3 regions of the Pantoea sp. Ae19-2 genome follow, and region 2 is predicted to be linked to each of the others. Evidence: predicted binding sites of a transcription regulator. Region 2 holds the regulator's gene; each other region holds the start of a gene.
What was found. The regulator CRP, encoded in region 2, controls carbon source genes, mostly activating them, when cyclic AMP is high. The targets are predictions, from matches to a motif close to ATGTGANNNNNNTCACAT.
Positions count from the first base shown of each region.

Region 1: pth (aminoacyl-tRNA hydrolase) is a predicted target of CRP. The motif match lies at 1,754-1,771, and genes of this name have one in related genera.
Region 3: AAIE03_RS17595 (PTS mannitol transporter subunit IICBA) is a predicted target of CRP. The motif match lies at 2,078-2,095, and genes of this name have one in related genera.

Region 1 covers NZ_JBCHWE010000001.1:2,051,308-2,055,503, reverse strand. Annotated here, with positions in the region: gene ychF (redox-regulated ATPase YchF) at 1-898, opposite strand, end outside; gene pth (aminoacyl-tRNA hydrolase) at 1,005-1,592, opposite strand; gene ychH (stress-induced protein YchH) at 1,853-2,131, shown strand; gene AAIE03_RS09440 (GGDEF domain-containing protein) at 2,123-3,277, opposite strand; gene prs (ribose-phosphate diphosphokinase) at 3,498-4,196, opposite strand, start outside.
Region 2 covers NZ_JBCHWE010000001.1:4,299,685-4,303,880, forward strand. Annotated here, with positions in the region: gene AAIE03_RS19735 (YccS/YhfK family putative transporter) at 1-2,023, opposite strand, end outside; gene crp (cAMP-activated global transcriptional regulator CRP) at 2,082-2,714, opposite strand; gene AAIE03_RS19745 (OsmC family protein) at 3,018-3,422, shown strand; gene AAIE03_RS19750 (phosphoribulokinase) at 3,452-4,196, opposite strand, start outside.
Region 3 covers NZ_JBCHWE010000001.1:3,832,257-3,836,452, reverse strand. Annotated here, with positions in the region: gene AAIE03_RS17595 (PTS mannitol transporter subunit IICBA) at 1-1,935, opposite strand; gene AAIE03_RS17590 (DUF3053 domain-containing protein) at 2,372-3,088, opposite strand; gene AAIE03_RS17585 (HTH-type transcriptional regulator) at 4,106-4,196, shown strand, end outside.

The DNA of each region.
Region 1 (4,196 bases), 2.2 Mb from region 2:
TGGCACCGACAGGGATAGTCCATGCGCGAACTTCTTTCACGCCAGCGGTGAAATAGGTTTGCAGGTTCAGCAGGGAGTAACCGGCGCGGATCACGCGGTTCAGGCCTGGCTCTTCAATGCCCAACTCGGCCATAAACTCATCACGATCTTCATCTTCCAGCTCGGCGATGTCGGACTCAACGGCGGCGCAGACGGGCACCACAACAGAACCTTCTTTAGCCGCAATTTCGCGCACTTTATCCAGATAGGGGTTGTTCTCAAAACCGTCTTCGTTGACGTTGGCGATGTACATGGTGGGCTTCAGCGTCAGGAAACTCAGGTAGCGCAGGGCGGCCTTGTCTTCTTCCGTCAGATCCAGCGCGCGCAGCATGCCCGCATTTTCTAAATGCGGCAGGCATTTTTCCAGTGCGGCCTGTTCTGCTTTAGCGTCTTTATCGCCGCCTTTGGCTTTCTTCTGTACGCGCTGCAGAGCACGTTCACAGGTGTCCAGATCCGCCAGCGCCAGCTCGGTGTTGATGGTTTCAATATCATCAGCCGGATCGACTTTGTTATTCACGTGAATGATATTGTCGTTCTCGAAGCAGCGCACCACGTGACCAATCGATTCGGTCTCACGGATGTTGGTCAGGAACTGGTTGCCCAGGCCTTCACCTTTGGAGGCGCCTTTCACCAGGCCGGCGATATCAACGAATTCCATGGTGGTGGGCACTACGCGCTGCGGCTTAACGATCTCAGACAGCTGATCCAGACGCAGGTCTGGCATAGGGACGACGCCAGTGTTGGGTTCAATCGTGCAGAAGGGGAAGTTAGCCGCTTCAATACCCGCTTTAGTCAGCGCGTTAAAAAGAGTGGATTTACCGACATTTGGCAGGCCCACGATACCGCATTTGAATCCCATGGTTTAGTACCCTTTATAGCTGTATGGGCAGAGCCATTAGCAGGCTCCGCCGGAAACGTAAGATAATTTTCGCGCATTATACACAGATTCGCGACAATCTGGGCGATTAGACAGGCTTAAAGGCATGCAGGCGGTTCATCGCCTTGATGCGGTCTTCCTTTAGCCACAGTTCGGTGCAGCGCGCCGCCTCATCAATGGCATCATCAATCAGTTTTTGCTCGCTGGCTGGGGGCTTGCCCAAAACAAAGCCGGTGACCTTATTGCGATCGCCGGGATGGCCGATGCCAATCCGCAGGCGGTGAAAGTTATTGTTGTTGCCGAGCTTGCTGATAATGTCTTTCAGGCCGTTATGCCCGCCATGTCCGCCGCCTTGTTTAAATTTGGCGATGCCAGGGGGAAGGTCCAGTTCATCATGGGCCACCAGGATCTCTTCCGGCGCGATGCGATAGAAGGTCGCCATGGCTGCCACGGCTTTGCCGCTGAGGTTCATAAACGTGGTCGGCACCAGCAAGCGCACGTCTTCACCGGCTAAAGCCAGTCGTGCCGTATAGCCATAAAATTTGGCTTCTTCTTTCAACGACTGATTGTGACGCTCAGCCAGCAAGTCCAGATACCAGGCACCCGCATTGTGGCGCGTGGCGGCATATTCCGCGCCGGGATTCGCCAGGCCCACAATCAGTTTTATGCTGCTCACAAGGAATATCCTGCTGTAATAACTCAAGGGCGATAGTTTACTGTGCCGCGACGCGGATCACAAAGACCGCGCAGGGGAAATTATTAGTGTCAGTGATTAATTATTTTTCATCTAAATCAATAAACTGGAATAACGTATTGGTCACAAATCATCTGGCCTTTATGTGAGTTAGTGCACAAATTAGCCTGAGGGCATTGCCTACACTACTATCAGTTTAACATTGTGTGCGCTCATCCGACCGCGCATAAAGGAGGTGAAAGATGAAACGTCATCACTCACGCATGGCAGGTAATGCCTTGATGGGAATTGGACTCGTGACCATGCTTCTCGGCATCGGTTTTTCGATTATTAACCAGCTGCCTTCGCTTGATTTACCACAGATGCTGGCTCAGGGCGCGATGTTCGGCATTTTCTTTGGCGCACTGTTATGGCTGGTAGGCGCCTGTATTAGCGGTCGTGAAAAAGTAGAAGATCGCTATTACTGGGTGCGCCATTATGGCGATAAACGCTGTCGCCGCACCCATCATTCGTCACATTAGATTTTCTGACATAACCAGGTAAGGTTCTGTCCGATTTCTGCCCTTGGCTTTGGCGCGATAGAGTGCTTTATCCGCCAGAGCCATTAGTTGACCAAAATCTATTTCGCCGTTATCTGCAGTCGCAAAACCGATACTCACTGAATAGGCGATCTGGCCGGGACGCGAATGCTGAACGGTCTGGCGTACCTGTTCGCACCACACTCGGGCTTGCTCAAAGCTGAGCGGCAGCAGCGCTGCAAACTCCTCACCGCCCAGTCTTGCAAAGCGGCCATCCTGTGGCAGCGTTCCCGAGACCCTGTTACAAAAATCAATTAACACCCGATCCCCTTGCTGGTGCCCGTAGCGGTCATTGATCCCTTTAAAATGATCAAGGTCGAATAACACGACCGTCAGCGCTTTGTTTTGCTTCAGGCAAAACCGGATCATAGCGTCCGCGCCGGAAAACAGTGCACGACGATTCCAGATATTGGTTAGCGGGTCATGAAGCGAGGCGTCCTTAAGTGCATTACGGGTGCGTTCATTCACCATAGCTAATATGGTGACGGTGAAGCCAATCACGAAAAGCATGGATTCCAGAATCACGTAGATCGAAAAGTCAGAACCGCTGATCGCCCCCTGCATGCCAACAGGACGGGTGTTATCCAGAAATAACCGGGCGACGTGAAAAAGCAGGTGAGTCCAGAGCAATAATTGTGCGGGCCAAAAGGTGGTATTCATATCACGGCGTGCCAGCCAGAGCAGATAAATGAGTGCGGCGGTATAGGCGATGCAAAGCAGGCAGAGCACCAAAACACGCAGTGATAAGCTGTAATAAAAGGTCGGAAACAGGCAGAGCAGAGACCATAGTGCCGCCCCTGCTAAGCCGGTCATGCCCGGGGATTTACCACAGAATGTGCGAAAAGCGCTAAATAACCCCCCGTAGGCCAGCATCACTAATACGTTGCTTACGGCTACCGGTAAGAATTGATCGCCCTTGCTGCGCAAGCTGCTGAGAAAAAAGGCAACAAGCGTGAGCACGATGGCGACACAGACATAGCCCAGAATGCGGTCATAGTGAGATCCGACCCAGGCAAAGATCATAATCAGGCTCATAAACCCCAGTACGTAGAGTTCGCAAATAAATAACGTAAAGACGTCGAGGTTCATAGTGGGCGGCGATCGCAATAAAAAGTGCGGGCAAATTACCACTCAACTCAAAAAGGCAAAAGGCCAGATAACATAATTTCAGCGAAAGAGTTTTTCGTAGTGATCGTGACAATAACTGAGGTCACTCATAATGAAAATTTCTGAAAACCAAGCAGCTTTGTCGGAGGGAATAAACAGGAGACAAAAGAAAAGGCCGGGCATAATGCCCGGCCTGCGAAGATTAATGTTCGAACATTGCCGAAATGGACTCTTCGTTACTGATGCGGCGAATCGCTTCGGCCAGCATACCTGACAGCGTCAGGGTACGGACGTTTGGCAGCGACTTCATCTCTTCTGATAACGGGATGGTGTCACAGACGATAACCTGATCGATAACAGATTTACGCAGGTTTTCCACCGCATTGCCAGAGAAGATAGGGTGCGTAGCGTAAGCGAACACGCGCTTGGCACCGCGCTCTTTTAACGCTTCTGCGGCTTTGCACAGTGTGCCGCCGGTGTCGATCATGTCGTCGACCAGCACACAGTCACGGCCCGCAACGTCACCAATGATATGCATGACCTGAGAAACGTTCGCACGCGGGCGACGTTTATCGATGATTGCCATATCGGTGTCGTTCAGCAGTTTGGCAATGGCACGAGCGCGCACTACGCCGCCAATGTCCGGAGACACAACAATCGGGTTTTCCAGACCGATTTGTAACATATCCTCCAGCAGAATCGGGCTGCCGAATACGTTATCAACCGGGACGTCAAAGAAGCCCTGGATCTGCTCGGCGTGCAGGTCAACCGTCAGAACACGGTCAACACCGACGCTGGAAAGGAAGTCAGCCACAACTTTAGCCGTAATAGGCACGCGGGCGGAGCGCACGCGGCGGTCCTGGCGGGCATAACCAAAGTAGGGGATAACAGCGGTAATACG
Region 2 (4,196 bases):
TCCAGGCCAGAGAAGAGATCGTGTGCATGACTTTCAGATGCTCCAGGATGCGCCTGACGTGCTGCTCCAGTACCGTGACCGGCCCCTCATTTATATCTTCCACGCCCTGTAGCAGATCCGTCTGCGAACTTTCCCCATCATATTCCAGCCTTTGCTGACACCGTTGCAGGGCGATCTCGCACCATTGCAGGTAGTGCTCAGCCAGCGTGGGCGGCAGCATGGTATGTTCACGTGCCAGAATGGTCATGGCGTTAATGTGCTCCACGATAAACTGGCAGTGCGTGACCCATAAGCGCATATCCTGCAGGTAGCGTGAATTAAATCCCGGCTCCTGCATGGCCTGATTCAGGGAGTTGAATACGGCGTTATGCGCCTGGTTGACCTTAACCCGCTGGTAAGCCAGCGCATCGGGTGACTGCTCCGGGCCCAGCAACATTCGCAGGGCATCCTGACAGGCCTCCAGCGCATCATGGGCATTCTGGCGCAGCAGGGCACTTTGCCACTGCGGCCACAGCCATAACATGCCCCCAAAGGCGATCAGGCAGCCCATCAGCGTATCCAGCAGGCGGGGCAGTAAAAACTGTGCCCCGTTAAGGGAGAGCAGTTGCAGCGTATAAACGGCCGTAACCGTAAATCCCACTATTGACCAGCCGTAAAACTGGCGGGTAAAACGGTAGCTGATAAAGGTAATCACCAGCATGATGCTCAGCACCAGCGGTTCAGGCACATCCAGGCGTAGCGACGCCGCCGCGATAGCCAGTCCGGCAAAGGTTCCCAGGGCCCGGTGCTGAATACGTACGCGGGTTGCGCTGTAGTTGCTCTGGCTGACAAACATGATGGTCATCAAAATCCAGTAGGGCTTAGGAATCGAAAAGAACACGGCCAGGGCGCTGCCCAGCATCAGCATGACGGAAAAACGCCCGGCCGTTCGCAGTGCGGAAGACCGCAGCGACAGATAGCTCCGCAACGCGGGCAGCAGCGGTAAACGACGCTGGCGATCGGCCATCAGGTCGCGTTGATAAAGCGGCTTTTGGGTTCGAAGCACCCGGGCGATACGGCTGAAATGATAGAGACAGAAGTTACCCACCGGATTGTCCGGATGCTGAAGGGCGATTTTCTCCAGCGCACCCAACTGCTTGTCCATATCGAAACGACCAGAGAGTTGGTGATACAGAATATCGTCGGCCAGCGCGCGCAGCCGGGCTGAAATCGTTCTGGCGTTCCAGCGGATGACGGCTTCAGCATGGCTTTGCTCGACCAGCTTCTGGACCTCTTCCGGCTGATGCAGGCTGACGGAGATATGCTCCTGCAGATCCAGTGCTACCTGAAACGCCCGGGTCAGGCGTTTGTGGCTGTGATCGCGACTCGCAGACAGCATATGCATTTGCTGATAGCAGGTGTTGATCAGATCGATCGCTTTTTGCTGACGCGCCAGCAGGGGCGGCAGGGCTTTTTCCGGATCGGTCAGCTGCGTCAATAAGCTGTACTTGGCGTCACAGTAATTTGCCAGCTCACGGTAGATCAGGCTCAGGCTTTCGCGCATCGGCTGCTCTTTCCACAGCCAGAACCAAAACCAGTTGAACAGGCCATACCAGAGCGTTCCACCGATATAGAGCAGGGGCGGAACGTAAATGGGCATACGGCCAATCAGGCTGAGGGTAAAAATTGACGCGATTAACGTGCCGGGCAGCAGTCGGGCGTGCAGCGGACTGATCTCTCCGGTGACGCCAAGCAGCAAAGGCAGGGCAAACAGGATGAGCGGCAGCGGCACGTCTTTAAGCAGCAGCCACTGCATCAGTAAACTGCCAAGGGCAAACAGGCTGCCGCCGATGATCAGGCGTTTAAAGAAGCGTTTGTGGGGCGTGTCCAGACCGGCAATGTTGCAGCAGGCGGGAACCAATGAGAACAGCAATCCTTTTTGCAGATCGCCGAACAGCCAGCCGAGCGCTACGGGAAGGCACAACACCAGCGTCTGGCGCAGCGCATAGTTAACTTCGGGGTGATAGATTATTCTTCGCCACATCGGCTCAACACAAGACATTCACGGCATAATGTCGCCATCACGCCGTGAACAGTCAGGCTTAGCGTGTGCCGTAAACAACGATGGTTTTGCCGTGTGCGGAGATCAGGTTCTGATCTTCCAGCATCTTCAAAATACGGCCCACGGTTTCACGTGAACAACCAACGATTTGGCCAATTTCCTGACGAGTAATTTTAATTTGCATGCCGTCAGGATGCGTCATGGCATCTGGCTGTTTAGCCAGATTAAGCAACGTTTGTGCAATGCGTCCGGTCACATCCAGGAAAGCGAGATTTCCCACTTTTTCTGACGTCACCTGCAGACGGCGAGCCATCTGAGAAGAAAGACGCATCAAAATATCCGGGTTAACCTGGATGAGCTGACGGAATTTCTTGTAGGAAATCTCTGCCACTTCGCACGCAGTTTTCGCACGTACCCAGGCGCTGCGCTCCTGACCTTCTTCAAACAGGCCAAGCTCACCAATAAAATCGCCTTGATTCAGATAAGAAAGAATCATCTCTTTGCCTTCTTCATCCTTAATCAGTACCGCGACGGAACCTTTCACGATGTAGTAAAGCGTTTCGGCTTTTTCACCTTGGTGAATCAGCGTACTTTTGGATGGATACTTGTGAATATGGCAATGGGACAGGAACCATTCAAGTGTAGGGTCTGTTTGCGGTTTGCCGAGAACCATTCGCTATTATCCTCTATTGTAATCGTGCCCAAAATACAGGGCTCAGTTTCCCTGCCAGGCGATGAAAGCGTTAAGCGTGTTTCCATTCAGGAAATTATTCGGGCTGCATTTGCGCAGAGCGCATCATTCTTCCCGGCTTCGTCTTCGGATGACGAAAAATATTTTCAGCACTGTTTGTAGCACAGCTTTCGCCGACTGTCTTGTGTTGTCTCGCTTCAGCAATAAGGCTGATTTCTCCGGATTGCTGTTTACCAGGCAAAAGCGTACTCTGACGCAAAAACAGGGCATTCTGGGGGCCAGATTATGCAGGCAAGAGTCAAATGGGTTGAAGGGTTAACATTCCTCGGCGAGTCTTCGTCCGGACATCAGGTCTTAATGGACGGCAATTCCGGCGATAAAGCGCCCAGCCCTATGGAAATGGTGCTGATGGCGGCCGGCGGATGCAGCGCCATTGATGTGGTATCAATTTTGCAAAAAGGTCGCAACGATGTGGCTGATTGCGAAGTAAAACTCGAATCAGAACGCCGGGAAGAAGCGCCTCGCATCTTTACCCGCATCAACCTGCATTTTATCGTCAGTGGAAAAGCACTTTCAGATAAAGCCGTGGCGCGTGCGGTCGACCTTTCAGCTGAGAAGTATTGCTCGGTTGCCATTATGTTAGGCAAAGGGGTGGAAATTACCCACAGTTACGAAGTTATCGAGCTGTAATTATTCAGAGGCCAGCGCGGCCTCTGATTTTATTCAATGCGTTTGCCTTCCATGAGCCGTTTTACCAGCGGTGCCATAATTAATTCCATCGCCAGCCCCATTTTCCCGCCAGGTACAACCAGCGTGTTGATATTGGAAATAAACGATCCCTGCAGCATGGCCAGTAGGTAGGGAAAATCAATATCTTCCAGCCCCTGAAAGTGGATGACGACAAAACTTTCATCCAGTGAAGGAATGGTGCGTGCCGCAAAGGGGTTAGAGGTGTCGACGGTTGGAACCCGCTGAAAGTTAATATGGGTGCGTGAGAACTGCGGCGTAATGAAATTGATGTAATCTTCCATTGAGCGCACCACCGAATCCATTACGGCTTCACGCGAATGACCGCGTTCACCGGTATCGCGTACCAGCTTCTGAATCCACTCCAGGTTAACGATGGGGACGACGCCGACCAGTAAATCCACTTTTTCAGCGACGTTGTGCTGAGCCGTCACGACGCCGCCGTGCAGTCCTTCATAAAACAGCACGTCCGTATCCGGTGGCAGCGGCTGCCACGGGGTAAAGGTACCTGGTACCTGATTCCAGGGCACCGCTTCGTCGTAGGTATGCAGGTATTTACGTGACTGGCCCTTGCCCTGATCACCGTATTCAACAAAGGTCTGCTCCAGCAGACCGAAATCATTCGCCTCCGGGCCAAAGTAGCTGATATGGCGACCCAGATCGCGCGCCTTACGGATAGCCATATCCATTTCAGGCCGGGTAAATCGGTGGAAACTG
Region 3 (4,196 bases), 470 kb from region 2:
TTATGCTACAGCGGGTTTGCCTGATAACAGATCCAGAACATCCTGTACGCTTTCTGTACGTGCCAGTTGTTCAATGACCTGCTCATCATCGAGCGCGTTCGTCAGGCTGGTAATCACCTGAATGTGCTCGTTATTGCGGGCAGCTATACCAATCACCAAACGTGCCACTTCATCAGGTTCCTCGCCAAACTGAACGCCGGCAGGGTACTGGCAGAAAACCACACCCGTTTTCAGTACACGGTCTTTCGCTTCAACGGTACCGTGCGGCACAGCAATCGACTCGCCAAGATAGGTTGGCGTCAGCTTTTCGCGCGCCAGCATGGCATCAATGTATTCGGGTTCTACGTAGCCGCCTTTGACTAACTGCTCACCGGCAAAGCGAATCGCCTGCTCTTTATTGCTGGCACTCAGCCCCAGGAAAACGTTGCTCTGGCCGAGTTTAAACAGGTTGGCATGGCTGTCATCGTAGCTGTCACCCAGCGTCTTCTGTACGGCTTCGCGGTTAGCTTCACTGCGATTAGCCGCCACCAGGCGCTCGGTCAGCGTGCTATAAAGTGCACTGTCCAGGAAGTTATTTAAGGAAATGTGCTGGGCATGAGGCGCCTGACGGATGGCTCGTTCAGTAAGATCTCGATGGGTAATCACCAGATCAACGTCACCCGGTAAGGCATTAATCGCGCTGTTGGTGACCGACACGTTACTCAGACCTGCATCATGGACCTTCTTACGCAGGACACCAGCGCCCATGGCGCTTGAGCCCATACCTGCATCGCAGGCCACAATGATTTTACGCACATGATCCAAATCTACGCTCATCGCGTCGCTCGCAACCGGCGCACCTGTCAGACTCTGACCCTTCGACTGCGCTTTCATATCACGCATACGCTGCGTCGCCGCTTCAATATCGTCATCTTCTTTCACTTTGCTGGTCTTCAACAAAATGGCAGAAATCACAAACGACACCGCAAATGCAGCAAAGATGGCGGCGATATTGGCAAAGTAAGCTCCTTTTGGCGTCATGGCCAATACGGCCAGGATAGAACCTGGTGAAGCAGGCGATACCAGACCACCGTGCAGTACGGTCAGCGTAAAGACACCGGTCATTCCGCCAAGGATGACGGCCAGCAGCAGGCGTGGTGCCATCAGCACGTAAGGGAAGTAGATCTCGTGAATGCCGCCCAGGAAGTGGATGATCGCCGCGCCCCCAGCAGACTGTTTAGCACTGCCGCGACCAAAAAACATATAGGCCATCAGCACGCCCATCCCCGGACCCGGGTTGGCTTCGATCAGGAAGAAAATTGATTTCCCTGCTTCACTTGCCTGCTGAATACCCAGAGGTGAGAAAATCCCGTGGTTAATCGCGTTGTTCAGGAACAGGATTTTTGCAGGTTCAACGAAGATTGACGTCAATGGCAGCAGGTTGTTCTGCACCATCAGGTTAACGCCCGTGGCAAGAATGTGTGAAAGACCTTCAACCAGCGGACCAATCGCCATAAAAGCCAGCATGGCCAACAGCATACCGATAATACCGGCAGAGAAGTTGTTCACCAGCATCTCAAAGCCGCTTTTAATTTTACCGTCAACCATACGGTCAAAGGATTTGATCGCCCAGCCGCCAAGTGGGCCCGCAATCATTGAGCCGAGGAACATCGGCATATCAGCACCGACAATTACCCCCATCGTAGTGATTGCGCCAACCACCCCACCGCGATCGCCACCGACCAGGCGTCCACCGGTATAACCGATCAGGAGTGGCAGCAGGTAAGTGATCATTGGGGCGACCAGTTTCGCCAGCGTTTCGTTAGGGATCCATCCTGTTGGAATAAACAGCGCGGTGATAATACCCCAGGCGATAAATGCGCCAATGTTAGGCATCACCATATTACTCAAAAAGCGACCAAAGCTTTGTACTTTGACCTTTACTGATGAGGACATAAGCCCACCCCTTGTTGAGACGCGCTGCAACAGGAGCGCGCGTTTGTTTTTGTTTAGCCACTACGGCGATGAGCCGTCAGTATTACTGTATGCAGGCGGACTTTATCACGCGAATAGTGGACTGCGTAGTGCACGAGGCTTAGTGTGATTTAGGTCACATTTATGTCGGGGGGATGGGGGGTTATTAAGTGACTTTTATCACAGAAATGAGCCATTGCGGCGAGAAGACGACGGATTTTTAGCCATCGAAATCGATTTATAGTGATTGCGATCACATTTATGGCATTGAGCTTTGTTTGATAAATGAGACTAAGATCACAATTTAATTTAATGAAAAACGGGCCGGATCACATTTTGATCAGGCCCGTTTGAATGCGGAATCATGATTTCACGTGGCTCAGGTTAGGCGGTGAATGACCCGTCCCCTGCACGCCGATTATTGCAAATTACCCTGTACTGCATTTTTAGCCTGGCTCAGCGCTTGCACATTAGCTGATAAGCTCGTCATTAAGTCATTATATTGCGTCGCCTGTTCCTGAGTTGGGAACTGAACGCCACCGTTATTGAAACTGACGCGTGTTCCCTGAGCCTGCAAAAACTCACCTGTCTTTACAGCATCCTGGCTAAGTGCCTGCAGTTTGGGTAGCAATGGGATCAACTGGCCAGCAGGCTGCGTCACCACTTTGTCATACGCGGTATCGAAGACTTTTTTCAGGTCGTCGTTTTGCTTAAGCGCGCTTTTACTTTTATCTGCCTGCATTTTTGCGGTTTCCAGTTGCTGGGTAGCCACCGTCAACGCGCTGTTGGCCTGGGCCAGTGAGTCGTGGCGGCTCAGATAGTCCTGCGGCACATGAATAGCAGAAAGTTCATCCACCACCGGACGCATCCCCTGATCCACAGCTTTGTTCGCCTGCTGCGAGAAGCCATAAAGAATGGCGTAATCACCGGTGAAAGGGCCAAAACTTTGTTTCTGATTTTCACTCAGGCTGGGTAGATGTTCACCGCTACGCATAACGGTATTTTGCAGAAAATCGATAAACGCTTTGCGCTGTTCGCCCTCTTTATCACCACATGCGGTAAGTTGCAGCACAAGAAGCACGCCAGTCAGCAAAATGCCGCTGCGTGCCAGGATACGGGAAATGCCTGAAGCCATGGGTTCAACTCCTGTCGGTAAAACTGGCTGATGTCCGGATAAGCAGTGGCCTAAAGAATAGAACAAAGGATAACGGCCACACAATGCGAAAGCGCGATGTAAGGCCATAACCTGTAAGAAAGTTTGCCCTAAGCGTGTTTAAGATGATGTTACAGGCTTATGGTGTCAGAAAAGAAGGCCAGCGCATCCGCGACTCGGGCTTTTTTGCACCGATAACGAGCCCGCGCGAAGGGAAGCTAACGGATCCGTAAGTATAGGTCATAAATAATTAATTCCATCTTATGTTTCTAGCGACACAGATGTTCCATCTGAATCGTTAACGTTAAACGTCCATTAACGAGTTGCCCTGAAATTGTTCGTCTGCATTAAAGTGGTGCAAACGCCTGCATGAACGCAATCACTGGCACGAATCGCACAAATTATCGTGTTCACTATAATTAAAACGTCATGTTGTCCTTCGATGATAAAGCTGACTCCCTTTTTAGCGCTTCCGGCGCCACCTACGTCAGGCCTGGCAAGCGTTTTCTTGTTTTGGCAGCAAGAAAGGCGTGATGGCTGACAGCACTCTCCAGCCAGTATGTGTTCAAAAAATGAAAGTCTGGCGCATATTTTGCAATCAACTCACAGAGCCGGTGCGGTTATCCTGGCCAGTTCATCACCTGATTGCCGGCCATAAAGAAAACGCGACCAGCGCTGTTGACAGACGCTGTGGTAACAAAACCAATCGCTTCAAAAGGTTAAGTTGCTTAACCATTTTTCAGAATTGTAAAGTTAAAAAAAATGTCTAATTTGCGCTGCAAATTGTCAGGTATCTATCCATACTTAGTCTCCCGGCATTTGTGGCATTGTGTTGACATGTTTAACAGCAATGCAGGTCAGGCTGTGTCCCATAAGGGTTTTCTTACAATAAAAACAAACTCTTAAGGGATGCAGCTTGCTTAATCCGGTTTCTGAGCCTGATTTCAGGTTCTTGTACCTTCTTTCACGTGATTCATAGTGAGTTTTAAGGAGTTCTCTATGGAGTTAAAAGACCCAATGTTTGAATTGCTCAGCAGCCTTGAGCAGATTGTTTTGACACGTGATAACAGCCCTGTAGCGCTGCAAACTC